4 regions of the Antrihabitans spumae genome follow, and region 2 is predicted to be linked to each of the others. Evidence: riboswitches for the same ligand, from Rfam matches in the RefSeq annotation. Region 2 holds a riboswitch; each other region holds the start of a gene.
The links. Region 2 has a riboswitch for S-adenosylmethionine ahead of ACHIRB_RS02155 (rhodanese-like domain-containing protein). Riboswitches for the same ligand answer to the same signal wherever they lie in the genome.
Positions count from the first base shown of each region.

Region 1: another riboswitch for S-adenosylmethionine. It lies ahead of metH (methionine synthase); the one in region 2 lies ahead of ACHIRB_RS02155 (rhodanese-like domain-containing protein).
Region 3: another riboswitch for S-adenosylmethionine. It lies ahead of ACHIRB_RS22650 (aminotransferase class V-fold PLP-dependent enzyme); the one in region 2 lies ahead of ACHIRB_RS02155 (rhodanese-like domain-containing protein).
Region 4: another riboswitch for S-adenosylmethionine. It lies ahead of ACHIRB_RS16390 (bifunctional o-acetylhomoserine/o-acetylserine sulfhydrylase); the one in region 2 lies ahead of ACHIRB_RS02155 (rhodanese-like domain-containing protein).

Region 1 covers NZ_JBIMSN010000016.1:48,476-55,787, reverse strand. Annotated here, with positions in the region: gene ACHIRB_RS03645 (AMP-binding protein) at 1-208, opposite strand, end outside; gene ACHIRB_RS03640 (MFS transporter) at 254-1,381, opposite strand; gene ACHIRB_RS03635 (PAC2 family protein) at 1,402-2,295, opposite strand; SAM riboswitch class IV at 2,381-2,496, shown strand; gene metH (methionine synthase) at 2,601-6,167, shown strand; gene ACHIRB_RS03625 (hypothetical protein) at 6,191-6,772, opposite strand; gene ACHIRB_RS03620 (HAD family hydrolase) at 7,105-7,312, shown strand, end outside.
Region 2 covers NZ_JBIMSN010000008.1:66,088-73,399, forward strand. Annotated here, with positions in the region: gene ACHIRB_RS02140 (amidohydrolase family protein) at 1-192, opposite strand, end outside; gene ACHIRB_RS02145 (FAD-dependent oxidoreductase) at 287-1,678, opposite strand; gene ACHIRB_RS02150 (Rv0361 family membrane protein) at 1,902-2,399, shown strand; SAM riboswitch class IV at 2,468-2,583, shown strand; gene ACHIRB_RS02155 (rhodanese-like domain-containing protein) at 2,636-3,055, shown strand; gene ACHIRB_RS02160 (O-succinylhomoserine sulfhydrylase) at 3,052-4,287, shown strand; gene ACHIRB_RS02165 (transglutaminase-like domain-containing protein) at 4,306-5,109, opposite strand; gene ACHIRB_RS02170 (HAD-IIA family hydrolase) at 5,157-5,921, opposite strand; gene ACHIRB_RS02175 (TVP38/TMEM64 family protein) at 5,977-6,666, opposite strand; gene ACHIRB_RS02180 (hypothetical protein) at 6,712-6,996, opposite strand; gene fgd (glucose-6-phosphate dehydrogenase (coenzyme-F420)) at 7,277-7,312, shown strand, end outside.
Region 3 covers NZ_JBIMSN010000106.1:115,046-122,357, forward strand. Annotated here, with positions in the region: gene ACHIRB_RS22620 (2-oxo-4-hydroxy-4-carboxy-5-ureidoimidazoline decarboxylase) at 1-224, shown strand, start outside; gene ACHIRB_RS22625 (YbaK/EbsC family protein) at 235-708, shown strand; gene ACHIRB_RS22630 (putative leader peptide) at 773-841, shown strand; gene ACHIRB_RS22635 (flavin reductase family protein) at 996-1,463, shown strand; gene ACHIRB_RS22640 (hypothetical protein) at 1,515-2,084, opposite strand; gene ACHIRB_RS22645 (putative leader peptide) at 2,167-2,295, opposite strand; gene ACHIRB_RS22650 (aminotransferase class V-fold PLP-dependent enzyme) at 2,273-3,607, opposite strand; SAM riboswitch class IV at 3,656-3,773, opposite strand; gene ACHIRB_RS22655 (aminoglycoside phosphotransferase family protein) at 3,896-4,810, shown strand; gene ACHIRB_RS22660 (LysE family translocator) at 4,858-5,475, shown strand; gene ACHIRB_RS22665 (carotenoid oxygenase family protein) at 5,527-7,023, opposite strand; gene ACHIRB_RS22670 (acetyl-CoA acetyltransferase) at 7,020-7,312, opposite strand, start outside.
Region 4 covers NZ_JBIMSN010000062.1:229,612-236,923, forward strand. Annotated here, with positions in the region: gene ACHIRB_RS16360 (DUF4349 domain-containing protein) at 1-432, shown strand, start outside; gene ACHIRB_RS16365 (tRNA (cytidine(34)-2'-O)-methyltransferase) at 441-905, opposite strand; gene ACHIRB_RS16370 (pentapeptide repeat-containing protein) at 939-1,544, shown strand; gene ACHIRB_RS16375 (bifunctional methylenetetrahydrofolate dehydrogenase/methenyltetrahydrofolate cyclohydrolase) at 1,582-2,421, shown strand; gene ACHIRB_RS16380 (DUF3017 domain-containing protein) at 2,486-2,731, shown strand; gene metX (homoserine O-acetyltransferase MetX) at 2,742-3,881, opposite strand; gene ACHIRB_RS16390 (bifunctional o-acetylhomoserine/o-acetylserine sulfhydrylase) at 3,878-5,173, opposite strand; SAM riboswitch class IV at 5,255-5,364, opposite strand; gene ACHIRB_RS16395 (NADP-dependent isocitrate dehydrogenase) at 5,577-6,800, shown strand; gene ACHIRB_RS16400 (MFS transporter) at 6,878-7,312, shown strand, end outside.

The DNA of each region.
Region 1 (7,312 bases), on a different contig from region 2:
GGTATGCGACGACCGCCTCGATGTCGTTGCGACCCGCGATCAGCACCAACCGCCGTTCGGTCCCGAAGCGTGCGGCGGCATCGTGCACGAGCGCGGCGAGGCGGCGGTAGGACACCTCGTCGGTGCCCGACACGATTGCTGTGCGCTCACCATGGCGCGCCAGCTCGTCGACGAGTCGCGTCGTCGCACGTTCGGTTGATGGCGCCACCACCGGATCATAGTTGGCAAGGCTTACCTCGCACACCGAGCGATGTCAGACCGGTTCGGTCTCGGCCCGCGGACGCGGCATCAGCACCGGTGCCACCAGTGCGAGCAGCACCGCGGGAATCACGAACGCAGTGGTCGGGTGCACACCGTAGAGCGGTGTGAGCAGCACCGGCGCGAGCGCCTGCCCCGAGAAGCGCAACGACTGCACAACCGAGAGCGCGCCGCCCTGATTCGGTCCGCGCAGGCCGAGTACCGCTGCATTGACGCCGACGAGGATGCCCTGACCCGCAACGCCTGCGGCGGCCCACGCGGCAGCGGCGACGACGAGCAGTCCGGCGGTCCCCGCGAGCGTGACGAGAACGGCACCGCAGGTGGCGCCGATCAGTACCGACCGGCGCGCACCGATCCTGTCGATCGCATTTCCGACGGGCCGGGCGGCGATGATTCCTGCGATTCCGAAGCCGGTGAGCAGCAGGCCACGCTGCGTGGGGCCGAGGCCGAACGCATCCTCGGCGCGGAAGGCGACCAGAAAGTTCAGACCGCCGAGTGCGCCCCATCCGAGGAACGCGACCAGTCCGATGCGTACGACATCCGGCCGTAAAGCTTGGCGCAGCTTCACTTCGCGTCCCGACACCTGTGCGCCGGTGGGCAATCCGACGATTCCCAATATCGCTGCGACCACAGCAACGGCGACGAACGCGAGCCGCCAATTCACCTCTGCCGCAAGCCCGCCCACCAGCGGCGCCGTCGTCTGGCCTGCTGCCTGCAGTGCCGAGAACGTGCCGAGCGCACGACCGAGCCGCGCCTTGGGAGTTATCGACGCAAGCGATGCCAACAGCAGGGGAGTGGTGAAGGCATTCGCGCACCCCTGAATTGCTCTCGGTACCAACAGAAACGACAGACTCGGTGCGACGACGCAGGCCAGCGACGCGACGACGTACACGGCGTAAGCGATTCGGACAGTGCGGAATTGACCCCAGCGTGCACCGAGTGTGCCGGAGACCAACATCAAGATTGCGAAGGGGAACAGGTACGCCGCGAGCGTCGATGCTGCTGCGGGAGAGCTGACGCCGAGGTCGTTGCCCATCTCCGGGAGCATCGCCGTGACGACTCCGCCACCGAACGGTCCGAGAAACCCACCCGCGTAGAGGGCGAGCGTGCGGAGGCGACTCACGCTGTGGTCCTCACCCGTGGTTACAGTCCGAAGCTGCCAGGCCCGCGCCGGCGAAGGTACTTTTCGAATTCGGCTGCGAGCGCATCGCCGTCGATCTTGGAGATGGCGTCGGAGATGTCGATCTCGGCGTCGCCACGTTCTTCCAGCGAGCGGACGTACTCGGCGATTTCTTCGTCCTCGGCCGTCATCTCCGTGACCGCCTCTTCCCAATCCTCGGCCTGGGTCGGTAGTTCACCGAGCGGAACCTCGACGTCGAGCACGTCCTCGACCCGCTGCAGCAAGGCGATCGTCGCCTTCGGATTGGGCGGCTGCGACACGTAATGCGGAACGGCCGCCCAGAACGACACCGCGGGAACACCCGCCTTGACGCAGTGGTCCTGCAGCACGCCGGTGATGCCGGTCGGGCCCTCGTACCTGGTCTGTTCGAGTTTGAACTGCTCGGCGGCCTCTTTGCTGTAGGCCGAACCGGTGACCGGAACCGGGCGGGTGTGCGGGGTATCGGCGAGCAGCGCGCCGAGGATCACGACGGTGCTGACGCCGAGTTGCTCGACGAATTCGAGCAGATCGTCGCAGAAACTGCGCCAGCGCATGTTGGGCTCGATACCGCGAAGCAGCACAACATCGCGTTCGCTACCGGGAGGCGAACACACCGACAGCATGGTCGACGGCCACTGGATCTCCCGGGTGACGCCGTCGATCTGCTTCACCGTCGGTCGATTTACCTGGTAGTCGTAATAATCCTCGGAATCGAGCTCTGCCAGCGGCTCGGCATCCCAGATCAGTTCGAGATGCTCGACTGCACCGCTTGCCGCATCACCGGCGTCGTTCCAGCCTTCGAACGCCGCGACGAGGATCGGATCGCGCAGCGTAGGCAGATCGAGGTCGGCTACGACCGGGAACTCTTCGGAACTCACCGACACAGCCTACGACCAGGGCGGGTCCGCCTCTTCACATAGCGCCGTTTGACAACGAAAGCCATCCCCTGCCAGCCTTGACGTTGGTCATGAGTACCAGCGCACAGCCCCGGCTCGCTGGTCGGCAACCCTCCGCCACGGTGGGGTGCTCCGGGTGACGACCAGGCCGCACGTCCGATTCGGGTGCGGCAAGCGTGGATAGACGAGGGGATGTGCCGATGGTTGCCGCTGCACCGCGTAGTTCTGGCCGTGAGCCGGATACGTCTGAAGATCACACTGTTGAGGCCCCCACTATTCTGGAGCGCATGTCTTTGCCACTGCACTCTGCACTGCTCGATGCGCTCGATCAGCGTGTTGTCATCGGCGACGGTGCGATGGGCACGATGTTGCAGGCTGCCGACCTCACCCTCGACGATTTTCTCGGGCTGGAGGGCTGCAACGAAATTCTCAACGACACGCGCCCCGATGTGCTCAAAGACATTCACCGCGCGTATTTCGAAGCGGGCGCCGACGCAGTCGAGACGAACACCTTCGGCTGCAACCTGCCGAACCTTGCCGATTACGACATCTCCGATCGCATTCGTGAGCTGTCCGAGAAGGGCACTCAGCTAGCGCGCGACGTTGCCGACGAGATGGGTCCAGGTCGCGACAGGATGCCACGTTTCGTCCTCGGTTCGATGGGCCCCGGCACCAAGCTGCCCACCCTCGGACACGCCCCGTACGCCGTGTTGCGCGACGCCTACACGGAGTCCGCGCTCGGCATGATCGACGGTGGTGCCGACGCCATCCTGATCGAGACGTGTCAGGACCTGCTGCAGGTCAAGGCCGCGATCATCGGCAGCCAGAACGCGATGGCAAAGCTCGGCAGGCGGCTGCCGATCATCACCCACGTCACTGTGGAAACAACCGGAACCATGCTGGTCGGCAGCGAGATCGGCGCCGCGCTGACGGCTATCGAGCCGCTCGGCGTCGACCTGATCGGGCTCAACTGCGCAACGGGACCCGACGAGATGAGCGAGCACCTCCGCCATCTTTCGAAGTACTCGAAGCTGCCGGTGTCGGTGATGCCGAACGCAGGTCTGCCAGTCCTCGGTGCCAACGGCGCGGAATACCCGCTGTCACCGGAAGAGCTGGCAATCGCACTGAGTGGTTTCGTACGCGAATACGGTCTGGCGTTGGTCGGCGGCTGTTGCGGCACAACGCCAGAGCACATTCGTCAGGTTGCGGCGGCCGTGCGCGATGTCGAGCGGGGCACGCGTAAGCACATCAGCGAGCCTGGCGTTTCTTCGCTCTACACGGCAGTGCCTTTCGAGCAGGATGCCAGCATCCTGATGATCGGCGAACGTACGAACTCCAACGGCTCCAAGGCTTTTCGTGAGGCGATGCTTGCCGAGGACTACGAGAAGTGCCTCGATATCGCGAAGGATCAGACGCGCGACGGCGCGCACATGCTCGACCTCAACGTCGACTACGTTGGCCGTGACGGTGCCGCGGACATGTCTGCTCTCGCAAGCAGATTGGCGACCGCGTCGACGTTGCCGATCATGCTCGACTCCACCGAACCCGCTGTGCTGAAGGCTGGTCTAGAACACCTCGGCGGGCGTTGCGCGGTCAACTCCGTCAACTACGAGGACGGCGACGGACCCGATTCGCGCTTCCAGCAGATCATGTCGCTCGTGAAGGAACACGGTGCGGCGGTCGTCGCGTTGACGATCGACGAAGAGGGTCAGGCGCGTACCGCCGAGTGGAAGGTCCGGATCGCCGAGCGGCTGATCGCGGACATCACCGGCAACTGGGGATTGTCGGAGAGCGACATCATCATCGACGCTCTCACGTTCCCGATCTCGACGGGCCAGGAGGAGGTCCGGCGCGACGGCATCGAGACGATCGAGGCCATCCGCGAGATCAAGCGGCTGCATCCGGAGATCCACACGACACTCGGGCTTTCCAACATCTCGTTCGGCCTCAATCCCGCTGCGCGGCAGGTGCTCAACTCCGTGTTCCTGAACGAGTGCATCGAGGCCGGTCTCGACACCGCGATCGTGCATGCGTCGAAGATCCTGCCGATGGCGCGGATCCCCGAGGAACAGCGGCAGACCGCACTCGACCTCGTTTACGACCGTCGCCGCGACGACTACGACCCGCTGCAGACGTTGATGGCGCTGTTCGAAGGCGTCTCGGCGGCCGATGCCCGTGAGTCGAGAGCCGAGGAGTTGGCCAAGCTGCCGCTGTTCGAGCGGCTGGAACGCCGGATCGTCGACGGTGACCGAAACGGTCTCGACGTCGATCTCGACGAGGCGATGCTCACCAAGAAGCCCCTCGAAATCATCAACGAGACGTTGCTGTCCGGGATGAAGACGGTCGGCGAACTGTTCGGCTCCGGTCAGATGCAGTTGCCTTTCGTGCTGCAGTCTGCCGAAGTGATGAAGGCTGCTGTCGCCTATCTGGAACCTCACATGGAGGCGACCGACGACGACGGCAAGGGCCGCATGGTGATCGCGACCGTCAAGGGCGACGTCCACGACATCGGTAAGAACCTGGTCGACATCATCCTGTCGAACAACGGCTACGAGGTCGTCAACCTCGGTATCAAACAACCGATTGCGTCGATCCTCGATGCCGCGATCGACAAGAAGGCCGACGTCATCGGTATGTCCGGCCTGCTCGTGAAGTCGACAGTCGTGATGAAGGAGAACCTGCTCGAACTGAACGCCAAGGGTGTTGCGGGGCAGTTCCCCGTCATGCTCGGTGGCGCGGCGCTCACACGGTCCTACGTCGAGAACGACCTGACCGAGGTGTACGACGGCGAAGTCAGTTACGCCCGTGACGCTTTCGAAGGTCTGCGGTTGATGGACACCATCATGACGCGCAAACGCGGCGGTGGACCCGATCCGGACAGCCCCGAAGCGATCGCGGAACGTGAGAAGGCGGCCGAACGTAAAGCGCGGCACGAGCGTTCCCGCAAGATCGCCGAAAAACGAAAGGCCGCAGAGGTTCCCGTCGTTGTTCCCGAGCGCTCCGACGTCGCGGCAGATCTTCCTGTGCCGACACCGCCGTTCTGGGGGAGTCGCATCGTCAAAGGTGTTGCGCTGTCCGAATATTCGAATCTGTTGGACGAACGTGCTCTGTTCCTCGGCCAGTGGGGACTGCGCGGTCAGCGGGCAGGCGAAGGCGCGACGTACGAGGAGCTGGTCGAGTCGGAAGGACGTCCGCGCCTGCGGTACTGGCTCGATCGCCTCACCAGCGACGGCATCCTCGCTCATGCCGCGGTTGTCTACGGCTACTTCCCGGCCGTGTCCGAGGGTGACGACGTGATCGTGCTCGAGAGCCCGGAACCCGATGCGGCGGAACGGTATCGCTTCACGTTCCCGCGCCAGCAGCGCGACCGCTTCCTGTGTATCGCCGACTTCGTCAGGTCGAGGGAGAAGGCCGTTGCGGACGGTTCCGTCGACGTGTTGCCGTTCCAATTGGTGACGATGGGTCAGCCGATCGCAGATTTCGCCAACGAACTTTTCGCTGCCGACTCCTACCGCGACTACCTCGAGGTACACGGCATCGGTGTACAGCTGACCGAAGCTCTCGCCGAGTACTGGCATCGCCGCGTCCGTGAGGAATTGGTGCTCGGCGGTCACAGTCTCGCCGAGGACGACCCGTCCGATGTGTCGGAGTACTTCAAGCTCGGCTACCGCGGCGCCCGTTACTCCTTCGGCTACGGTGCGTGCCCGGACCTGGAAGATCGGGCGAAGCTGGTTGCGCTACTCGATTCCGAGCGAATCGGTGTCGTGCTGTCGGAAGAGCTGCAGCTGCATCCGGAGCAGTCGACCGACGCGTTCGTTCTGCATCACCCCGAGGCGAAGTACTTCAACGTCTGAGGTGATGCAGCACTCCGGCTGGGTCAGACCGCGTCGGTGCGGGTGAGGGTGACTTCTCGTTCGCCGACATCCGGATCGGAAACGACGACGTTGACTTCACCGACACGTCCGTCGAGTTCGGTACGGATCTCGGTCGGACCTTTGGAGTTCGGATCGGGATCGTAGAAGGCTCGGACGAAGGTCGGGATCACGTCGAGGATATTGGTCGTGAAATCGAGCCCGACCACGCGTGACCGTACAGGCGAGACCGCTGCGCCGAGGTAATAGTCGTCGACGGTCACCTTCGCCTCGAGTGCAGGCTTGTACGGTGTGACGAGATTCGGTGCGGTCACCGATTCCTGCGTTGCTGTATCGAGCAGCAGGTGTGCGACTTCGGTCGCGGTTGCGAGATCGACTGCGACAGTGCGCGCAGCGTCCACTCCATTGACGCCACTGACGGCTACCGGGCCACTTGGCCTCGGCGTATTCGGCATGGCGAAGTCGAAGATCGATTTGGTGGGCATGTCGACGCCCATGTCGGATAGCACTACTGACGCCGCAGCGCCCGTGAAGCCGACGCTTGCGACACCAGCGAGCGCGACCGCGGTATGTCGTAACCACGACATGAAAGGTCCTTTCGTTCGCTTGTCGGTTGCTTCGCTTTTCAATTACTTGCTGTTTGTTTCAGTTTGTGGGAACAGCAAATATTCGGCAACAAATATTCCCTGCGATGAGGCGAGACGCGTGTCACATTGCTGACGAACGGTCTCTTCCGACCCCCGAGAGCGAGTCTATCGTCCGTTTCGGGCGTCGAATCTTAGGCGTTCGGTGATGGTCATCACGACGACGGAAGGTGTGTGGTCCTCGCCTCCCGCGCCACTCGGCGAAGCGGTCCGGTCGGCTACCGTCATGGCTGTCGACGTTGGATCAGAGATGTCGGAATCAGAGGGGAAAGTGCGTGCCAGAAGTAGCCGGTGTGTTGTGGGACATGGACGGAACGCTGCTCGATTCGGAGAAGCTGTGGGACGTCGCCATAAACGAACTCTCCCTCAACCTGGGCGGACCGATGACACCGGCGACGCGACATGCGCTGATCGGATCCTCGGGACCCAACACTCTCGCGATCATTTTCGACTCGCTGGACCTCGAACCGCATCCGGACGCCC
Region 2 (7,312 bases):
CTCGGCAAGAGCTGCCACCAGGTAGGTCTGGTCGGTTTCCTGCCACGACCCGCTGACGACGGCACCGCCTTCGACGCCGAAACCGCTCATCCGCTCGCGGTACTGGGCGATCGTGAAGTGTTCCGGAAGATAGCCGTTGTTTCCGACCAGCGGAAACCGCGGGTCGATGATGTGAAGATGGGCGTCGAACACAGCTCTAAGCATGCCCCACAAGCCAAGCGGGCAAGCCAAGATGCGGCGTATTTCACGCCCGGACGAGGCAGGTGGGGGATCAGGCTGCTCGCTACTAGGCCTTGTGCGGCTCGCTGGCGCGGAGCATGTCTTCGCGCTCGACGACCTTGATACGTTCGCGGCCCTCCGGCTCACCGAGGGAACGTTCGTGGGCGTCCAGGCGGTACCAGCCCTGCCACGTCGTGAACGGAATGGACTTGCTCTCCAGGAATTCGATGATCGAGCTTTCCTCGGGTTCCGTTGCGCCGGTGAAGCTTTCGCTGTCATCGAGCAGGCATGCCACAGTCTCGTTCGCATCGCCCTTGGTGTGGCCGATGAGTCCGACCGGGCCACGCTTGATCCAGCCGGTGACATAGGTCGCGGCGACGTGGTTGCCTTCGTCGTCCAGCACCCGGCCCGCTTCGTTCGGCACGGTCCCGGCTTGATCGTCGAAAGGCAGGTCCGAGACGTTCTGCGACAGGTACCCGACAGCGCGGTAGACGGCGCCGATCTCCCATTCCTTGAACTTGCCGGTGCCGCGGACGTTGCCGGTGCCGTCGAGTTCGGTGCGTTCGGTCCGCAGTCCGACGACCTTGCCGTCCTTGCCGAGGATTTCGGTCGGCGATTCGAAGAAGTGCAGGAACAGTTTGTGGGGGCGGTTGCCGACGTCGCGGATCGCCCAGTCCTGGATGGTGTTTGCGACCATGTCGACGATCTTGGAGTTGCGGCGAGCCGCTTCCGAACCTGCGTCGTAGTCGATGTCCTCGGGGTCGACGATCACTTCGATCGTCGGGGAATGATCGAGTTCGCGCAGTTCGAGCGGCGTGAACTTGGCCTGCGCGGGTCCGCGGCGACCGAACACATGCACTTCGACGGCCTTGTTCGCTTTGAGGCCTTCGTAGACGTTGGCGGGGATTTCGGTCGGCAGCAGCTCGTCGCCGGTCTTGGCGAGCACACGGGCGACGTCGAGAGCGACATTGCCGACACCGAGAACAGCGACCTTCTCGGCCTCGAGCGGCCAGTTGCGGGGCACATCGGGGTGCCCGTCGTACCAGGAAACGAAGTCGGCGGCGCCGTAGGAGCCTTCGAGATCGACGCCGGGGATTTCGAGTGCGCGGTCGGCGTTGGCGCCGGTGGAGAAGATCACGGCGTCATAAAAACGCTGCAGCGTCGTCAAATCGATGTCGGTGCCGTAGTCGATGTTGCCGAGCAGCCGAACGTGCTCTTTGTCGAGCACCTTGTGCAGTGCGGTGATGATGCCCTTGATGCGCGGGTGATCGGGTGCGACGCCGTAGCGGATGAGGCCGAACGGTGCAGGCATACGTTCGAAGAGGTCGATGCTGACCTCGGCGTCGGATTTCATCAGCGCGTCAGCGGCGTAGATACCTGCCGGACCTGCGCCGATGATGGCCACGCGAAGCGGACGGGACTGGGCGGGCGACTGAGCCGCTCGAGACTGGTCTGTCATCTTCTACCGTGCACCTTTTCGACGAAATGGACGTTCGCTGACGCGAGCTTAAACTTAGCTAAGCCTAATTAGCCAAATCTCTAATCTGCCAAAGCAACGGCCGAACCGATCCGCTCGGGAGATGTGCGCGGCAGGCTCAGCCGTTGAAGTCTATCGTCACCCCGCACGCCGACTTGCAGGGTGCGCGTTTGCCCCACACGCGGCGCCCGTGGAGGATTCCCTCGTGACCGCCAAGAAGAAGAAGCGCAACAACAGGGGCGACGAGGCAGCGCAGCAGGTCGCCGCGGATTCCGCAGACACGAATGCGGTCGTCGAGGGCGCCGACACCGAGTCCAAGTGGGAGCGCACCCCCGTCCCGTTCATCGCTGCCGTCGCGGTCGTAGCGGCGATCATCGCGGCCATCGTCATCGGCGGCATCGTGTCACCTGCCGAGGAGAACGTCTCCGAAGCGCAGCGCGTCGACCAGGCGACCATTGCCTACATCAAGGCTCGCAACGGTGAGGATGCGCAGTTGAAGGGTGCTGTCTGTCCCGGTTTCGACGACAATGCCTTCGTCGTGAAGCCCGGTGGCGACAAGATCACCTACAGCAAGGTCGAGAACGTGAAAGTCGACGGCGACCGCGCAAAGGCCGACGTCACCGTCGCTGCCGACGAGAAGGACCTGCCGGTCGCGGAATGGAACTTCGTCCGCAGCGATGGCGGCTGGCTGGTGTGCAACTGATCGCAATTACTCGCGATTGCATACGCAGAAGTTGACAGAAGCACGGGTAGCGAGCGATCCTCTGCTGAGGTCATGAGTACCAGCGAACAGCCCCGGCTAGCTGGTCGGCAACCCTCCTCCGCGGTGGGGTGCTCCGGGTGACGACCTGGCCGTGCTTCAATTCCGGACGCGGCAAGCGCGGACTCCAAGGCCAGTGCAGTGCCGGCGAGTCCAGGGCATTGTGAAAGGCGCATGACGTGAGCTATGCAGGCGATATCACTCCGCAGCAGGCGTGGGATCTGTTGACCGAGCACCCCGACGCGGTGCTCGTCGACGTCCGCACCGAGGCCGAATGGAAGTTCGTCGGCGTCGCCGACACCACCTCGATCGGCCGCAAGTCGTTGCTGGTCGAATGGGTCGGCTACCCGGGCGGCGCACGCAACGACAACTTCGTCGACCAGCTGAAAGAGGCAGGTCTCACACCCGGAGTCGAACGGCCGGTCGTGTTTCTCTGCCGTTCGGGTCAACGATCGGTCGGCGCGGCAAAGGCAGCCACCGCGGCAGGGATCGGCCCGTCCTACAACATTCTCGAAGGTTTCGAAGGCCCGATCGACGCAGACGGCCACCGCGGCGCGATCGGTTGGCGTGCCATCGGGTTGCCCTGGACGCAGTCATGAGTGACGGCAAGATCAGCCGCCCGACCGGTGGAGCGTTCGAGAAGCCACTCCCGGCGGGAGTCGGTCCCGCGACCATCGGCGTCCGTGGCGGACTGATGCGTTCGGGTTTCGAAGAGAACGCCGAGGCCCTGTATCTGACGTCCGGCTTCGTCTACGAGAGCGCTGGAGCTGCCGAAGCCGCGTTCACCGGCGAAGTCGATCATTTCGTCTACTCGCGCTACGGCAACCCGACGGTTGCGATGTTCGAAGAACGTATGCGGCTCATCGACGGTGCAGAGGCATGTTTCGCCACCGCGAGTGGCATGGCTGCCGTGTTCACCGCACTCGGTGCACTGCTCGGCGCAGGCGATCGTCTGGTCGCAGCGCGCAGTCTGTTCGGCTCGTGTTTCGTCGTCTGCAACGAAATCCTGCCGCGCTGGGGTGTCGAGACCGTCTTCGTCGACGGTGACGACCTCGACCAGTGGGAGCAGGCACTGTCGGTACCGACGGCGGCTGTGTTCTTCGAAACGCCGTCCAACCCGATGCAGTCACTCGTCGACGTTCCGCGGGTCGTCGAGCTCGCGCATGCAGCGGGCGCAAAAGTTGTGCTGGACAACGTTTTTGCGACGCCGCTGCTGCAGCGCAGCTTCGAACTCGGCGCCGACGTCGTTGTGTACTCGGGCACCAAGCACATCGACGGTCAGGGCAGAGTGCTCGGCGGCGCGATCCTCGGTTCGCAGGACTACATCGACGGACCCGTCAAAACCCTTATGCGGCATACCGGTCCGGCGCTGAGCCCCTTCAACGCTTGGACCCTGCTCAAGGGACTGGAGACGATGCCGCTGCGCGTTCGGCACTCCACCGAATCCGCGCTGACCATCGCGAAGTTCCTCGAAGGCCACAACGCGATCCGTTGGGTGAAATATCCGTACCTGGAATCGCATCCACAATATGCGCTTGCCCGGACCCAGATGAGCGGCGGCGGAACGGTCGTCACGTTCGAACTCGACGCACCCGACGGTATGGGCAAGAAGCGTGCATTCGAAGTGCTCGACGCCCTTCGCATCGTCGACATCTCCAACAACCTCGGCGACGCGAAATCGCTGATCACACATCCGGCGACGACGACGCACCGAGCAATGGGACCCGAAGGCCGCGCGGCGATCGGCATCACCGATTCGGTGGTCCGGATCTCGGTCGGCCTCGAAGACATCGAAGACCTGCTCGGCGATCTCGATCAAGCCCTGAGCTAACACGGCTAGCTGGCCTAGCTAGCCGAGGGACACCAACTCGGTGATGTCGTCGATCGGCAGCATCCCCTCGACGACGACCGTGACCCAGACGTGGTTGAGCCAGATGTCGCCGCTGTGGTTGTCGAGAAACGCCGTATCGGCCGAATCGCGGCCCGTAGCAATGCGTACCAGCGTCGACCGTGGTGCCAGACCGGTCGCATCGACGACGCGCCACACGCCGTCGACGTACGCCTCCGCGACCGCATGGAAGTCCATGGGGACACAGCCGGGCGCGTACACCGCGACCACCCTGGCAGGCACATTCATCGCACGAAGAAACGCAACGACCAGATGTGCGTAGTCGCGGCACACCCCGGCGCCGGACAGCAGAGTGTCTGCCGCGCCGTCGATCGGATCGCTGCTGCCGGGCACGTAGAACATCCGGGATCGCACCCACCCCGATATCTGCGCGAGCAGTGTTTCGGAGTCGCGGTACTGGCCGAATTCCTTTGCGGCGAAACCGAAGAACTTGTCGGCCTCGGCGTAGCGGCTCGGCCGTAGATAGACCGAGAGGTCGTAGTCGGTCGCCTCGTCGGGTTCGGCGCGACCGGTGACGCTCGCGTGATAGCTCGCAACGAGATTGCCTTCGCCGACCTCGAATTTGTGAATCCTGGTGCCGTGCAAGCCGATTATCTCCGCAGCCTCCACCGGGTTGCCGTCGTGAGTGAACGACAACGACTCGGTCACCTCGATGCCTGGCAGCTTCGCAACGGCAATTTGGAATTCGAGGGTTGTCGCAGCTCTGATATCGACATCGAGATGGGCAGATACGTCGCGCTTCACTCCTCGATCGTGCCAGTAGCGGTCGGGGCTCCCCGCGCTGGGTGCGATCAGCTTTCGAACGGATTTCGCGTTCGTCCGATGAGGTCGGCGACCGAGTCGAGAACGAGCGTCGGACGATAGGGAAACGACTCGACACTCTGCCGGGTCGAGATTCCGGTGAGCACGAGAATCGTCCGCAGTCCCGCCTCCAGCCCGGAGACGACGTCGGTGTCCATCCGGTCGCCGATCATCAACGTGTGCTCGGAATGTGCGCCGATCGCGCGCAGCGCCGAGCGCATCATCAGCGGGTTCGGTTTGCCGACGTAGTACGGTTCGCGGCCGGTGGCCCGCGTGATGAGGGCAGCGACCGATCCCGTTGCGGGCAGTGAACCTTCACGAGACGGACCCGTTGCGTCCGGATTGGTCGCGATGAACCGCGCGCCGTTCTCGACGAGGCGAATCGCCTTGGTGATGGCCTCGAAGGAGTAGGTGCGCGTTTCGCCGAGGACGACGTAGTCGGGGTCGGTATCGGTGAGGACGTAGCCGATGTCGTGCAGTGCCGTGGTCAAACCGGATTCGCCGACGACGTACGCGCTGCCGCCGGGGCGCTGATTCTTCAGGAAGGTCGCCGTCGCAAGAGCAGAGGTCCAGATCGACCGCTCGGGGATGTCGAGACCTGTCCGCACCAGCCGCGCATGCAGGTCACGCGGGGTGCGAATCGAGTTGTTGGTCAACACCATGAACGGTGTCTGGTTCTGCCGTAGCTCGGCCAGAAACTCGTCCGCGCCGGGGACGAGGTGTTCCTCGTGGACGAGAACTCCGTCCATGTCCATCAGATACGACAGTTGTGTGTCGGGGTCGAGTTCGGTCGCTGTTCGCGTCACCACCTCATTGTGCTGCCTTACCACGCCACCGTCGATAACCGCGCCGCGCGGCGTACGCGCCGACAATGGCCATTGCGCACCACACCGCGATTGCCGAGTAGGCAAGCGGTGAGGACAGATCGCCGACCGAAGCGCCAAGCGCGGTGTAGACGAACGCCCGCGGTGCCGACCCGATGAAAGCCCCGATTGCCATCTGCCACAACGGAAGTCCGAAGGCGCCGAAGGCGTAGGCGGACAGCGCGTCGGGTGCGCCGGGAACGAAGCGTTGACCGACGACAGCCCACAGGCCCCACCGTTCGATCTGCGCGTCGACGCGATCGGACCGCTCGGGGCCGAGCAGGGCGCGGGTGCTGTTACGGCCCGCCCGGCGACCGAGGAAGGCACTTGTCAGGGCGGTGCCGACAGTGGCGCCGAGGGTCACGAAGGTGCCGAGCACCGTTCCGAACAGCAGTCCGCTGCCTGCGGCGAGGATCGGCCCTGGTACGAGTGCTGCGCCGAGAGCGGCCGCCAGCACGACGTAGGTCAATGGCGCTGCCGGGCCGGTCGCCGCAACCGTTGCCCTGAGGTCCTCGACATCGACGACGCGCGTCACAGCAACGAGAACGAACAGGCCGAGCAGGAAAGTGGCGAAAAGGACGAGCCGCACGACGTGTCGCCTGCGGGTTGCCCGCGGGTTGTCGTCGATGTCGGTCATGGCAAGGCAATCTTGCCGCACCGGGGTTGTCGAGTCGTGTCGGGTTCAGCTCGAACCGGTGTAGAAGAGCTGGTTCGTCCACTCGCGCAACGACATGCTGACCTCGGGTCGATCGGTGTCGCCGTTACGATCGTCGCCCGAAACGTCGTCGGGGAGTCGATGTGCGCGGTGGCGGGCGGGTCCATCGCCGACGAGGGTGCCTGCGCCCGGGAGATCCGCGGCCGCTCGGTGCCTCGCGGCCCGTATCGCTGCCTCTTGGCTCTGCGCCCGATGGCGAGGTTCCTTGGTCGACTGTCCGGTCGAGCGGGAGAGATGTCTGGGCTGTGGCATTGGACCGCCCCTTTCATGGCACCGCTGCCGCGCAGTCGGCGTTGACCCGAGCACCTAACGTTGCTCGTACCGCACCCGTGCCGCGAACAAGTCCTTTACCTCACACCTAGGTGCGTAGTACAGCCTCGAAAGGTCTCGGAAATATAACAGACCGGCCGTTCGCTATGCGAGAGCAAACGCCGAAAAACTTGGGCAATTCCTACTGCTCACGACGTTGCACCGCCCGGATGCGCGTCGGGGACTCTCGCTAGGCTCGGGTCAGCCGACAAAGGAGTAGTGCATGCCTGAGCTCAAGCTGGGATACAAGGCGTCCGCG
Region 3 (7,312 bases), on a different contig from region 2:
GGGCGCGCAAGGTGGCCGACGCGAGGCCGTACGACACTCACGACGACTTGCTCACGAAGTGCGACATCGAACTACTCGCGTTTTCTCAGGCTGATCTGGATCGCGTTTTCGAGTCCTGTGTCCACTGCGAAACCTCCGACAACTCCGTCGAAGAACTCTCTCGGGTCACTCGTGCACGAATCTCTCGCATGCTTGGACCCGTCGGCGGCTATCCGGAATATTAGTCTTGAGGACATGCGGAAGCTGCTGCACCCGAATGCTTCACACGTCGCCGATATTCTGATCTCGCGTGGGCACCACGGCGTCATCGTCACGCGCGAGGAAGAAACACGAACAGCTGCTCAAGCAGCGACCGCACTTGGTATCGACGTCGGCGCGATCGCCAAGTCGCTGGTGTTTCTCCTCGACGACGATCCCATCCTGATACTCGTCTCGGGCGCTCACAACGTGAACCTGAAGAACACGGGTGAGCGCCTCGAAGGCGAGTTGACGCGGGCTTCGGCCGACGTCGTCAAACATGCGACCGGTCAGCCGATCGGCGGGGTGGCCCCTGTCGGGCATCCGACGAATCTGCCGACCTACCTCGACAATGCGCTGGCCAAGTTCCCCGAACTATGGGCTGCGGGTGGGCATCCGAACACGTTGTTCCGTTCGTCGTTCGCCGAGTTGCTACGAGTCACGGCAGGGTTGGCGATAGACGTCGACTAGCCTTTCGCTCGAGGGTTTCGTAACCCGTTTCGCCCCTGCGACCTGCTGATAATCTCGACGGATCATGGCGACAAGGGTCTGGCGGCGACTGCACGTAGACTTGTGCCGTACTTCAACGAGTATCTGTTCGTAGTCGTATCTACTCACGACCGAATATCACATCTCGCGCCCACGCCGGGCGGTCCGGAGTTACTGCTGTGTCCGAGCAAGCACATTCTCACGACGTGACCGAATTCTCTGTCCCCGACGACGCCAGTGGCATCACCAGCGATCAGTATCGATCGGCGATGCGGCACTTTCCTGCCGGCGTCACCATCATCACGCTCGATTCCGAGGCAGGCCCTGTCGGCTTCACCGCAACATCTTTCGCGTCGATCTCACTCGATCCGCCGCTCGTCTCGTTCAATATCGCGCACACGTCGTCGAGCATTCGAGCACTACATGCAGCGGACTCACTGGTGATCCACTTCCTCGGCGAACATCAGCAACATCTGGCGCAACGCTTTGCGAGGTCGGCGGATCAGCGCTTCGCCGACCGGTCGCTGTGGACGAAGCTGGACACACACGAGCCGGTGCTACACGGCACACCGCTGTGGTTGCGGGTCGTTGTCGATCAGCTGATTCCGATCGGCGATCACACCCTGGTCATCGGGTTGGTCACACGCGTCCACGACGAGACTGGCGACGAGCCGGCAGCGGCGCCGTTGCTCTATCACAACGGTCGCTACTACCGGCCGACTCCACTCGACGGCTAGGCGGCTCCGCCGCTCGTGAGTCCTTTCGGAGGTTGGGCCCTCCAAAAGGACTCACGAGGCGCGAAGCGCCCTGAGCACATCCGAGTTCACATCGGCACCGACTGCAACGCCACGCTGTCCAAGGCCCGGAACCACCTGCTGCACAATCAAATCCAACGAGCCAGGCAATTCGAGCGGGCGGATTGTGACACCGTCGGCGACCTCGGCGGTCCGGATGTCAGCGATCAATCCGACCAAGCCGGACGGCGTCCCGATGTAGGAGATCGAGTCGTTCCGACGACGGGTCAGCGGATCGGACTCGACCTCGGCGAGCCGACCCCGCGCGACCGCAGCGGTTGCGGCAACGATGGTTTCGATGTCGAGTAACACCGTGACCGATTCAGGGTCCCGGCCGCTGCCGATGAGGTCGGCACGAATGCCTTGCCGAATCCGCTGCGCCTCACGAAGGTCGGTCGCGGTGATGCGAACGACGGTCGGGGGGACCGCAACGAGATCCAGCGGCCCAGACGATCCGTGCGGGTTGGTCAGTTCGATCCAGTAATCAGCATGCGCTGGGCGACTTCTCAGTTCGAGCGCAACACGAAACGGACGGGTTGGAGCAAGGACAACCGACGATGACATGGGTACATTCCCTCGAAATGCGTGCGTGACGGGCTGAAGGGCGAAACGGATTCGAATGTGAAACAGTTCGAAAGCTTCGACCTCAACAGGTGCCGGACGCGGTGCGGCACAGATCGACATGTCGACGCTGGACGAGTCCCAGCCGACGTCCCTTCGATTCCCATGCCATAAGTGCGAGCGTACTCGCGCTACTTGCAGGCAGGCGAGCCATCTCCTCGCGGTGATCGAAACTGGGGACGCGGAAAGGATCTCGTGTCTGGGCTCGGATCCCAACGGCCGTCGATCTCTTCGTAATGCCAGGTCGCGCCGGTTTCGCACAGTGTGGTTACGGCGTTCACCAGGCGTTCGACGTCAGAGCTCGAGGTGCCGAGTCCGACGCTCGCCCTGACCGCCGCGGGAACTCCGAGTCGCGCGAGGAGCGGGTGCGCACAGAATCGTCCGTCACGTACGCCGATGCCGTGCTCCGCAGACAGATAGGCAGCAACGTAACTCGGGTCGTAGCCGTCGACCGTGAAGGTCACGATGCCGACGGCATCGGCAGTGTCGTCCCAGATCTGCAGAATCTTGATGCCGTTCAGTCGTTCCAGGCCGCGTCGAAGCCGATCGGACAGGTCGCGCTCGTGATCGGCAACGACGTCCCAATCGAGGGTGCACAGGTGCTCGCAGGCTGCCGCCAGCGCCGCCGCACCGATGACGTTCGGACTGCCTGCCTCGTGACGCTGCGGAGCAGGTGCCCACTCCGTGCTGGTGAGGCCGACTTCGCGGACCGCTCCCCCACCGGCGAGGTACGGTTCGGCAGCATCGAGCCAATCACGGCGTCCGACAAGGACTCCCGCGCCGAACGGCGCGTACAGCTTGTGTCCCGAAAAGGCGAGATAGTCGACGCCACTGCTCGCGAGGTCGATGCGACGGTGCGGCGCCAACTGCGCAGCGTCGACGAGAATCCTTGCGCCACAACTGTGTGCGATCTCGGCAAGCCGCGCGATAGGCAGTACTTCGCCTGTCACGTTGGAGGCACCGGTTACGGCAAGGAGCGCAGCGGGACGGCTGCACAATTCTGCGATCACACGGCGGACGGTCTCGTCGATCGTCGCGGCGGCAGTCACCACTCGACGCCCGTTCTTGTTCCAGGGCAACAGATTTGCGTGATGCTCGATATCGAGCACAACGGTGTCGCCCGGGACACAGGAGGCAAGGAGGTTCAACGAGTCTGTGGTGTTCCTGGTAAAGACGACGACCTGGTCGTCGGCGGCGCCGACAAAACGGGCGACGGATTCGCGGGCCCCTTCGTAGCAGTCGGTCGACACGCGAGACGCATAGCCGGCACCACGGTGGACACTTGCGTAGTACGGCAGCACGTCGGCAACGCAGTCGGTCACTGCAGCCAAGGCAGGCGCACTCGCCGCGTAGTCGAGGTTTGCGTACGTGCATTCGCCACCCTGCACGAGCGGAACCTGCAGGTCACAGCCTGAAACTCGGGCCAGCGGCGCACAGGCAACAGCGGCGGTCAATACAGCAGTCATCACGAAATCCCATCGTCCCAGGGACCCGTCGGTGGTTGTAAACCTCGGAGTCCGCGCTTGCCGCGCCCAGGTATTTGGACGTCAGCCAGGTCGTCACCCGGAGCACCCCACCGCGGAGGAGGGTTGCCGACCAGCAAGCCGGGGCTAAACGCTGGTACTCATGACCTGCGCCAAGATTGGCAGAACTCTCGCGAATTTGTCAACCGGGGCGCCGAGTCGTGAGTCCTTTCGGAGGTCGGGCCCGCCGAAAGGACGCACGAGGCCGGAGGCCCTGTACGTTGAAGCGACGTGAGCGAATTAGAGTTGCCATCCCTGCTGCTCGAGTCGGTGCAGGACGACGACGACGACGACCTGATCGCCCGCGGATTCGCCACGGTCGGGCGACGGACCTGGATCGAGCACCTGCCCGGCATCATCGACGAGTTGTCCGCGCGTTGGTCCCTCACAGTCGGTCGCCCGTTCCAACCTGGCGGGGTCGCATCCTGGGTTGCGAAGGCGCGCAACGACAATGGGGACCACCTCGTACTCAAAGTAGGGTGGCGGCACGAAGAGGCACTGCACGACGCCGACGCACTCCGAGTGTGGAACGGCAACGGCGCTGTGCGACTGGTCGATTCGGTGACAACCACAGACAGTTGCGCGCTACTGATCGAGGAATGCGATCCCGGGACCGCATTGTCTGCCGCACTGCCACCGCTGCAGCGAGACGAAGTGATAGCCGAACTCCTGCAACGCCTCTGGATCGAACCCGCGGCACCACATCCGTTCCGTCCACTGAGCAGTATGTGCGATCTGTGGGCCGACGAGTTCGACCTGAAATTGCAGGACGCACCCAGCTATGAACTCGACCCAGGCATCACAGCGGCGGGAATCGAGTTGCTCAGAACACTGCCTTCGACCGCAGATCGGCACGTACTGCTGTGCACCGACCTACATGCCGAGAACGTCCTCGCCGCTGCACGCGAACCGTGGCTCGCGATCGACCCGAAGCCTTACCTCGGCGACCCTGCCTACGACCCGATTCAGTACCTGCTCGACGCCTCCGACCGGCTCACCGCCGATCCTGAATCCTTCGTCGGACGGATGGCCGCGCTACTCGATCTGGACCGCGACCGGCTCCGACTCTGGCTGTTCGCGCGGTGTGTCCAGGAGTCGCTCGACAGCCCCGAACTGATAGCGGTCGCCGAGCAACTCGCCCCCTGAGCTCAAATGGTTTGCCAAACCGCCTACCAGTGCGTTCTCATCGCTGGGTGACGATCACCCTGCTCCTCAGCTTCGCCGGCCTGTGCGTGCTGCTGGCAGTAACGCCCGGACCGGACATGTTCTTGGTCGTTCGCTACAGCATCGCGGGAGTGCGACCGGGCCTGGCTGCAGCGGTCGGGTCCGCGTTCGGCGGGATCGCCTGGGCAATCGTTGTCGCTGCTGGCCTTGCCGCGTTGCTCGAGCAGTCGTCCGTGGCGTATCGGACACTCAAGATCGTGGGCGGTATCTATCTCGTCTACCTGGGTGTGCACGCTCTGTTGGAGCATCGACGCAATGCCGCCAAGTCCGGCGAACCGTTGACTGCGGTCGCGGCGTCGATGAAGTCGGCGGCCGCCGCAGGCTTCCTTTCGACCGTCTTCAACCCCAAAGTCGGCCTGTTCTACCTTGCTGTGGTTCCGCAGTTCGTCACCGACGTGACATTCGGAAACACCTTGACGCTAGGCGTAATCGAGGCCACGGTGGCCGGAACAGTCATGGCGGCGCTTGCCTTCGCGGCGTCACGCGCGGTCGTCGTCTTGAAGCGGCCCAAAGTTACTCAGTGGCTGGCCCGCGTGAGCGCGGGAATGCTTGCGGCCCTCGGCATCGGAACCCTCGCGTCGGCCTAGGCGGCTCCGCCGCTCGTGAGTCTTTTCGGCGGGCGGGCCCACCGAAAGGACTCACGAGGCCGAAGGCCAATTCGGCAAACTGTCACCGGAGGCCCAGGTGCTGTGGGTGCCACTGGAAATGCGCTCGGGCAACCGTAGCCGCGCGATCGGTCCGAGTGTGATGTCGGCCGCCGAGAAGATCAGACACTCGGAACGATCGTTGCCGACGTCGGTAGTGAGCGTGATCAAGTAGCCGTCATCCTCAGCCGTGGACCCGATTCGGGGCGCCATCGCGGTTTCACTGCCGAAGACGCCGTCTCCGAACGAGTAGTGCTCCTCATTTCCCGTCGTGCCGTCGTGTTTGAGCAGCCCGTCGAACAGGAAGAACCCCGGAACGCCGGTCGTGGCATAGGTGTAGCGATGCGGCCGACCGATGTAGTCGGGGTTCAGCATCGGGAACTCACTCAACGATTCGCTCAGCCGCTCTTCGGTCGTCGCGCCGGTCCGCATGTTCAAGCGCCATCGATGCAACCTCGTCTGCATACCGTCCAACGACAGGAACCTCGAAAGACGTTGGTAGTAGCTCGATTCGGGCGGCACCGACGGCTCGGGATTGTCCTGGAAGTAGCCCTCCAACACTATCTCGTCGCCGTCCTCGTAAGCGTTGGACCAGTGCAGCACATACGTGGGATCCGCTTCGAACCAACGGATTTCACTCGACTGTCCGCGCCTCGGAATGACTCCGAGCCGGGTGGGTAGGTCCGGCCGAAACCTCGACGCGTGACCGCCCTTCTTCAAGATGTCGGGGTCCCAGAACAACGGCAGATCGTTGAGAATCGCGTAGTTCTCGGTGTAGGCCATGTCGTGCGGCAGACGCGGACCCGGCAGTTCGATGTCGACGTAGTGGACCAAACGATCGTCTGCGTCGACAACGCCGTAGTGCATGTAGGGCGCGTCGGTGCCGTAGTTGAAGAACAGCATCTCGCCGGTGCGTTCGTCGACCTTCGGGTGTGCGGAAACCCCTATGTCACTGGGGAACTGCCCGTGCCACGTCGATTTGCCAAGATCGTCGAGGGTCAGTGGATCGAGCCGGTACATGTCACCGCACTGATAGAAGCTTGTGATCGCAACACCCGCATGGACAACGACGTCGGTGCTCGACGAATCCTTCATCCGCCCGCGGGCGCCCCAGCCGTCTTCACGAATCGCCTTGGACGGTCGCTCGGATATGCCCGCCCACAACGCATGTCCGGCCTCCTGCTCGGCCAGCAGACCCTCGGTGCGCACGAATCTGTTGCGGTAGAATGCTTTTCCGTCATGAAAGCCGACGACGTGCACCATCGCGTCACCGTCGAATGGATGGTATCGGCCGATTGACGGGGCCACGGGGTTCTCGGTGTTGCGCAGGTAGATGCCGTCGAGATCGGTGGGTATCGCACCTTCGACCAACTCGAGATCGGGCGCATCCCATTCGGTGACCTGCGGCGCCCAGGCTCCGGTTCGGTACGGGTGATCGTCGTCGGCTGGCAACGAACTCAGTACCCTGCCGACCAGCTCGATATTTGTCACAACGCCCCTGACTTCTGTGTACTCGCATCGGTCTCGACGACAAAGCTGACAACGGTCGTTGTGCTGCCGCCGATGTTCAAAGTCCCGAACGTCCGCGCGCCGTCGACCTGGCAGTCCCCCGCCTGATCGGTGACCTGCTTGTAGGCGTCGAGCAACATCCGGACGCCGGTCGCGCCGACAGGATGGCCGCCACCGATCAATCCACCGCTCGGATTCACCGGCAACCGACCGTCGCGTGCCAACACACCGGCTTCGACGGCCTTCCAACTTTCCCCAGGCGGTGTGATGC
Region 4 (7,312 bases), on a different contig from region 2:
CTGCGCGCGCTGATCGCCGGCGCGACCAACACCGCCGACCTGATCGAAGCCGAGAACGCGCTGTCGAACCGTCAGGCAGAGTTGGACGGTCTGACCGCCCAGAAGCGCGCGCTGGACGACCAGATCGAACTATCGACGCTCACAATCGAATTCGCGACAGAAGATGCACCGCCACCAGGAGAGGACCCAGGTCCGGACAACTTCTGGGACGGTATCGTCGCAGGCTGGAATTCCCTCGTCGACGCGATCGGTGCGGTCGTGGTCTTCATCGGCAAAGCCATCCCGTGGCTCGGCTTCCTCGCGGTCGTCGGGGCTGTGATCTGGATCGGCTGGCGCGTGCTCGGGCGGACCCGTCGTCCCGGGCGGCAGCAACCACAGCCACAACCCGAGCCGACCCGCGAGCACGAGGAAGCCCCTGCTGCAGACAAGTGATCTGGGCGCTAGACCCCACCGCCGAAGTCGTTTTGTCGCCACGCCTCGTATAGAGCGACCGACGCCGCGTTCGCAAGATTGAGTGAGCGTCGCCCCGCCAGCATCGGAATCCGCAGCTGCTCGGTGACGTGTGGGTCGTTGAGGACCTCGTCGGACAGCCCGGTCGGCTCCGGACCGAACAGCAGAACGTCGCCGGGCAGGTAGGCGATATCGGCGTAGGACGTCGTCGCGTGCGCGGTGAACGCGTACACCCGTTCGGGCTGTAGCGCTGCCCACGCCGACGGCAGGTCCTCGTGCACGGTCACCGACGCGAGGTCGTGGTAGTCGAGTCCGGCGCGACGCAGCTTGGGCTCGGACATGTCGAAGCCGAGCGGGCCTACCAGATGCAGTTCGCACCCGGTGCCGGCACTCAAGCGAATGGCGTTACCGGTGTTGGGTGGGATGCGGGGCTCGTGGAACATCAGTCGAAACACCCGACCAGCCTGTCAGAGGCGGAAAATGGAGTTATGGCTAGCGTCGATTTCGAGGAGTTCGTCGACGAGGACTATTCCGAAGCGCAGTTGTCGGAGCAGCGCCTGTCCGATCGGCACTACACCCGCTGCTCGTTCCGCGACGCCGACCTGTCCGGCCTGACAACCGAACGTGTCGTGTTCACCGAGTGCGACTTCACCGGCGCGGACCTCGGTAGTTCCGTCCACGTCGCGTCGGCGTTCAGATCGTGCACGTTCACGGGAACCACACTGTGGCACGGCACGTTTCGTGGCTGCTCGATGCTGGGATCGGTGTTCGAGCGGTGTCGAATGCGGCCCATCGTGCTGGAGGAGGTCGACTTCTCGCTGGCGTCGCTCGGTGGCGCAGATCTGCGGAAAGTGGACCTGAGCGATTGCCGGTTTCGCGAGGCGAGCCTGGTGCAGGCGGACTTTCGCGGCGCATCGCTGCACTCGGTCGATCTGACGGGTGCCCGCACGATCGGCCTGAAGTTGGACAACGCCGATCTGCGGGGCGCTCGGATGGATGCACAACTGTGGATGTCGGCCAAGGTCGACGGTGCACGAATCGAACTGACCCAAGCGGTCGCCTACGCGCGCGCGAACGGCCTGATCGTCGAGTAGCGCGGGATCGCGCACTCGCGTCTGAAACAATGGAGTTGTGATTCTCCTTGACGGCAAAGCGACCCGTGACGAAATCTTCGAGGACCTGACCAAACGAGTTGCATTGCTGCGGGAGCGTGGAATCACGCCCGGCCTCGGCACGGTGCTGGTCGGCGACGATCCTGGCTCGGCAACGTACGTCCGTCTCAAGCACAGCGACTGCGCGAAGGTCGGCATCAATTCGATCCGCCGCGACCTGCCTGCCGATGTGAGCCAGGCGCAACTCGACGACACCATCGACGAACTGAACGCCGATCCCGCCTGCACGGGCTACATCGTCCAGGTCCCGCTGCCGAAGCACCTCGACGAGAACGCCGCGCTGGAACGGATCGATCCCGACAAGGACGCCGACGGTCTGCATCCGGTCAACCTCGGCCGTCTGGTGCTCGGCAAGGAGTCGGCGTTGCCGTGCACGCCGCGGGGCATAGTCCACCTCCTGCGGCGCTACGACGTGCCGATCGCCGGTGCGAACGTCGTCATTGTCGGCCGCGGCATCACCGTCGGCCGACCGCTTGGCCTCATGCTGACCAGACGGTCTGAGAATGCCACAGTGACGCTGTGCCACACCGGAACTCGTGATCTCGCCGCCGAAGTGCGTCGTGCCGACATCGTGGTTGCGGCAGCGGGCGTACCGGGATTGATCACCAAGGACATGGTCCGGCCGGGCGCTGCGGTCATCGACGTCGGCGCGACCCGTGGTCCCGATGGACGTGTTGGCGATCTCGCGGTCGACGTCGCCGATGTTGCAGGCTTCCTCTCACCGAACCCGGGTGGTGTCGGACCGCTCACTCGCGCATTCCTGCTGTCCAATGTCGTCGAACGGGCCGAACAGGAATGACGAGCAAGTGACGAGCCGGACCGGCCGCAGTCGCATCGTGCTGTACGTCCGCTGCCACCTCCCGATGGTGGTGGTCGTCGCGGTCGTCGCACTTGCCGTCGTGTTCATCCTGTCCGAACGGTGGCGTCGCGGAGCATTGGTGTTCGGCTCGGCGACCCTGCTCGGCGCGGCGTTTCGGCTGTGTCTACCGACCGATCGCGTCGGGCTGCTCGCAGTCAGGGGTCGATGGTTCGATGTCGGCGCGATGACAGCGGTTGGCGCGGCAATCGTTCTGCTTGCTGCATCGATCGATCCGCTCGGCACGGGTTAGCGGCAAAGATCTAACCCCGTCGCGCGAGTTCCATCGTCTCGTCCAGCAGTGTTGCGACCGCTGTCGCTTCGGTGAGGAAGCCGTCGTGACCGTCCTTCGAATGCACGATCTCCAGCCCACGACAACCCGGTAGGAGGTCTGCGAGTTCCTGCTGGGTCCGCAGCGGGTACAGGCGATCGGAGTCGACACCGCCGACCACACACGGCACCTGCGTTGCACGAAGCGCGGCTTCGACGCCACCTCGGTTGCGACCGACGTCGTGGCGGTTCATCGCCTCGGTCAGCAGGACGTAGGTTGCGGGATCGAAGCGCGCGATCAGCTTCTCGGCCTGGTGCTCGAGGTAGCTTTCGACCGCGTAACGCCCACCCTCCCAGGGGTTTTCGTCCTCCTGCGAGAAGTTCTCGAAACGATGGTCGAGTTCGAACTCGGTCCGGTAGGTCAGATGTGCGATCCGGCGGGCGATGCCGATGCCCGTCGTCGGAGTGCGGCCGGTGCCGTGATAGTCGCCGCCCTGCCAGTCCGGGTCGGCCTGAATCGCGGCGATCTGGGTCGTCTGTGTGCCGATCTGGTCGGCTGTCGCGCGAGCCCCGACGGCGAGCACAAGTGCGGAGGACACGCGATCGGGCGCACCGACCATCCACTCCAACACACGCATGCCGCCCATGGATCCGCCGACGACCGATGCGAGCCGCTCGACACCGAAGGCATCGGCAAGAGCGATTTCGGCCGACACCTGGTCGCGGATCGAGATTTCGGGGAAACGGGAACCCCAGACCTTGCCGTCCGGTGCGATCGAACCGGGGCCCGTGGTGCCGCGGCAGCCGCCGAGCACGTTGGTTGCCACGACGCACCATTCGTCGGTGTCGATCGGTGCGCCCGGCCCGACCATGCCGTTCCACCAACCGGGTGAAGGATGCTCGGAGTTCGCGGGACCGGTGATGTGCGAATCGCCGGTCAGCGCGTGCTCGACGAGCACGATGTTGTCCTTGTTCGGAGACAGCGCGCCCCAGCGTTGGACCGCGAGGGTGACCTCGGGAATCACTGCGCCGCTTTCGAGTACGACCTCGCCGATCGACACGCTGCCGAGCCGCCCGTCCGGAGGCGGCAGAACCGCCTCCGGACGTGCTGCTCGAGATTTACTCACTGTCAAGATGCTGCCGCCGTCAGCCCAACCTCGAGGTCGGCAAGAATGTCGGCGATACCTTCGATGCCGACTGCCAGACGGACGAGACCGGGGGTGACACCCGATGCGAGCTGTTCCTCGGGAGTCAGCTGCGAGTGGGTCGTCGAAGCCGGGTGGATCACCAGTGAACGCACGTCACCGATGTTAGCGACATGGCTGTGCAGCGTCAGCGCGTTGACGAAGCGCTTGCCTGCGTCGACGCCACCGGCCACCTCGAACGCCACGATCGCGCCTGCGCCCTTCGGCGCGAGCTTCTGTCCGAGCTCGTACCAAGGCGACGACGGCAGGCCTGCGTAGGCAACGGACGTCACCTCAGGACGGGCTTCGAGCCACTCGGCGACCGCCTTGGCGTTCTGGACGTGACGCTCGACCCGCAGGCTCAAGGTCTCGATACCTTGGCTGATCAGGAAGGCGTTGAACGGCGATATTGCCGCACCGAGGTCGCGGAGCAACTGGACACGGGCCTTCAAGGAAAAGGCCGGCGCGCCGAGATCGGCGAACACGACACCGTGGTAGCTGGGATCGGGTGTCGTGAATCCGGGGAAGCGACCCTGAGTCCAGTCGAACGTGCCACCGTCGACGATCACGCCGGCAATGGCGGAACCGTGTCCGCCGAGGTACTTCGTCGCGGAGTGCACGACGATGTCGGCGCCGTGCTTCAGCGGCTGGATCAGGTACGGCGTCGCGACGGTGTTGTCGACGATGAGCGGGATACCCGACTCGTGCGCGACGGCCGAGACACCGGGGATGTCGAAGATATCGTTCTTCGGGTTCGAGATCGTCTCACCGAAGAAGGCTTTTGTGTTCGGGCGGATTGCGGCGCGCCACTGCTCGAGGTCGTCCGGATCTTCGACGAACGACACCTCGATGCCGAGCTTGGGCAGCGAGTAGTGGAAGAGGTTGTAGGTGCCGCCGTAGAGGCGAGGGCTCGACACGATGTGGTCGCCGGCGCCTGCGATGTTCAGAATCGAGTAGGTCTCGGCGGCCTGACCCGATGCGACGAGCAGAGCTGCGACGCCGCCTTCGAGTGCCGCGACGCGCTGTTCGACGGCATCCTGAGTCGGGTTCATGATGCGGGTGTAGATGTTGCCAGGCTCGGCAAGTCCGAACAGGGCTGCGGCGTGGTCGGTGTTGTTGAACGTGTAGGACGTGGTCTGGTAGATCGGCAGTGCGCGCGCGTTGGTCGTGCCGTCGGGGACCTGGCCGACGTGAACTTGCTTGGTCTCGAAAGACCATTCGGGCGCAACGGATTCAGTCATGGAAACTCCAGAGAAAGGTAATGGGAATGCGGGGCGGGGGATGGGGTCTATCCGCTACAGCAACACATTTTGAAACCTCCTACGGCGCGCTTGCTCTCGACTGTCGAGGGCCTTGTCATCACCCGGGGCACCCCGCCGCGAAGGAGGGTTGCCGACCAGCGAGCCGGGGCTTGTCGCTGATGCTCGTGACCTGGCGAACATCGTATATGTCCGCTCCGAATAATCGAACTACCGGGGTTGGCAGATTGTGTTCCGACACGGACGACCGTCATGTTTAGCATTGATAGGCACGCTGACAGGCGCAGCCGTATACGTTGACTGTTGATGCCGCAAGCGCGCCCACAAGGTGCGTTCGCGGCCGCAGCACCGAGGGAAGACCTTCTCAGGAGGACGCGAAACACCCATGTCGAAGATCAAGGTAGAAGGCACCGTCGTCGAGCTCGACGGCGACGAGATGACGCGGATCATCTGGAAGTTCATCAAAGAAAAGCTGATCCATCCTTATCTCGACGTGAACCTGGAGTACTACGACCTCGGCATCGAATATCGGGACGAGACCGACGATCAGGTGACGGTCGACGCCGCCAACGCCATCAAGAAGCACGGTGTCGGCGTCAAGTGCGCGACCATCACGCCGGACGAAGATCGCGTCGAGGAATTCGGCCTCAAGAAGATGTGGCGTTCGCCCAACGGCACGATTCGAAATATACTGGGCGGCACGATCTTTCGTGCGCCGATCATCATCTCCAACGTGCCGCGGTTGGTCCCTGGCTGGACCAAGCCGATCATCATCGGCCGCCACGCGTTCGGCGATCAATACCGCGCGACCGACTTCAAGGTCCCCGGGCCGGGCACCGTCACCATCACCTACACACCCGACAACGGCGACGAACCGATCCAGCACGAGTTGGTGCACTTCACAGAGGAAAGCCTCGGCGGAGTCGTGCAGGGGCAGTACAACTTCAATCAGTCGATCATCGACTTCGCGCGGGCCTCGCTGAATTACGGCCTGCAGCAGAACTATCCGGTGTATTTGTCCACGAAGAACACGATCCTCAAGGCGTACGACGGCCAGTTCAAGGACACGTTCCAGGACATCTACGAAAAAGAGTTCAAGGCCGAGTTCGACGCCGCCGGATTGACTTACGAACACCGCCTCATCGACGACATGGTCGCGTCGTCGATGAAGTGGGAGGGCGGCTACGTCTGGGCTTGCAAGAACTACGACGGCGACGTGCAGTCCGATACGGTCGCCCAGGGCTTCGGCTCCCTCGGCCTGATGACCTCGGTGCTGCTTACGCCGGACGGCAAGACCTGCGAGGCCGAAGCGGCGCACGGTACGGTCACGCGGCACTATCGGCAGCATCAGGCCGGTAAGCCGACATCGACGAATCCGATTGCATCGATCTTCGCGTGGACCCGTGGACTGGAGCACCGGGGCAAACTAGACAGCACTCCCGACGTGATCGGCTTCGCGCAGGCGCTGGAAGACGTTGTCATCACGACCGTCGAGGGCGGTCAGATGACGAAGGACCTCGCACTGCTGGTCGGCGGCGATCAGGGTTATCTGACGACCGAGGAGTTCCTCGGCGCACTCGACGAGAACCTGCAGAAGGCATTGCGCTGATAGCCGCCTGTTGTCAGTGACCGACTTCACCGCCGCATCGGGATGATTTCCGCTCCTCGAGGCGGTTGTACGCAAGCGTGCCTACTACAACCGCGCCACGTGCTGAGCTGGCCAGCACCGACTCGGCCAACTCCGGAACCCGCCGCTGGGCGATGCTCGCCCTCGCGATGGGTGGTTTCGGTATCGGCACCACCGAATTCGTGGCGATGGGCCTACTTCCCGACATCGCGTCGGGCATCGGCGTATCCGAGCCGACCGCGGGCCATGTCATTTCCGCCTACGCGCTTGGCGTCGTCGTCGGAGCCCCGCTGCTTGCAGCCGCCACGGCACGCCTCCCGCGAAAGCTGGTCCTCATCGGCTTGATGGTCGCCTTCACCATCGGCAATGCCGCCACCGTGTTCGCGCCGAGCTACGAGTGGCTCATGGTCTCGCGCTTCGTCGCAGGCTTGCCACACGGTGCGTATTTCGGTGTCGCGTCCCTTGCCGCCGCGTCACTCGTTCCCGCTGGACAG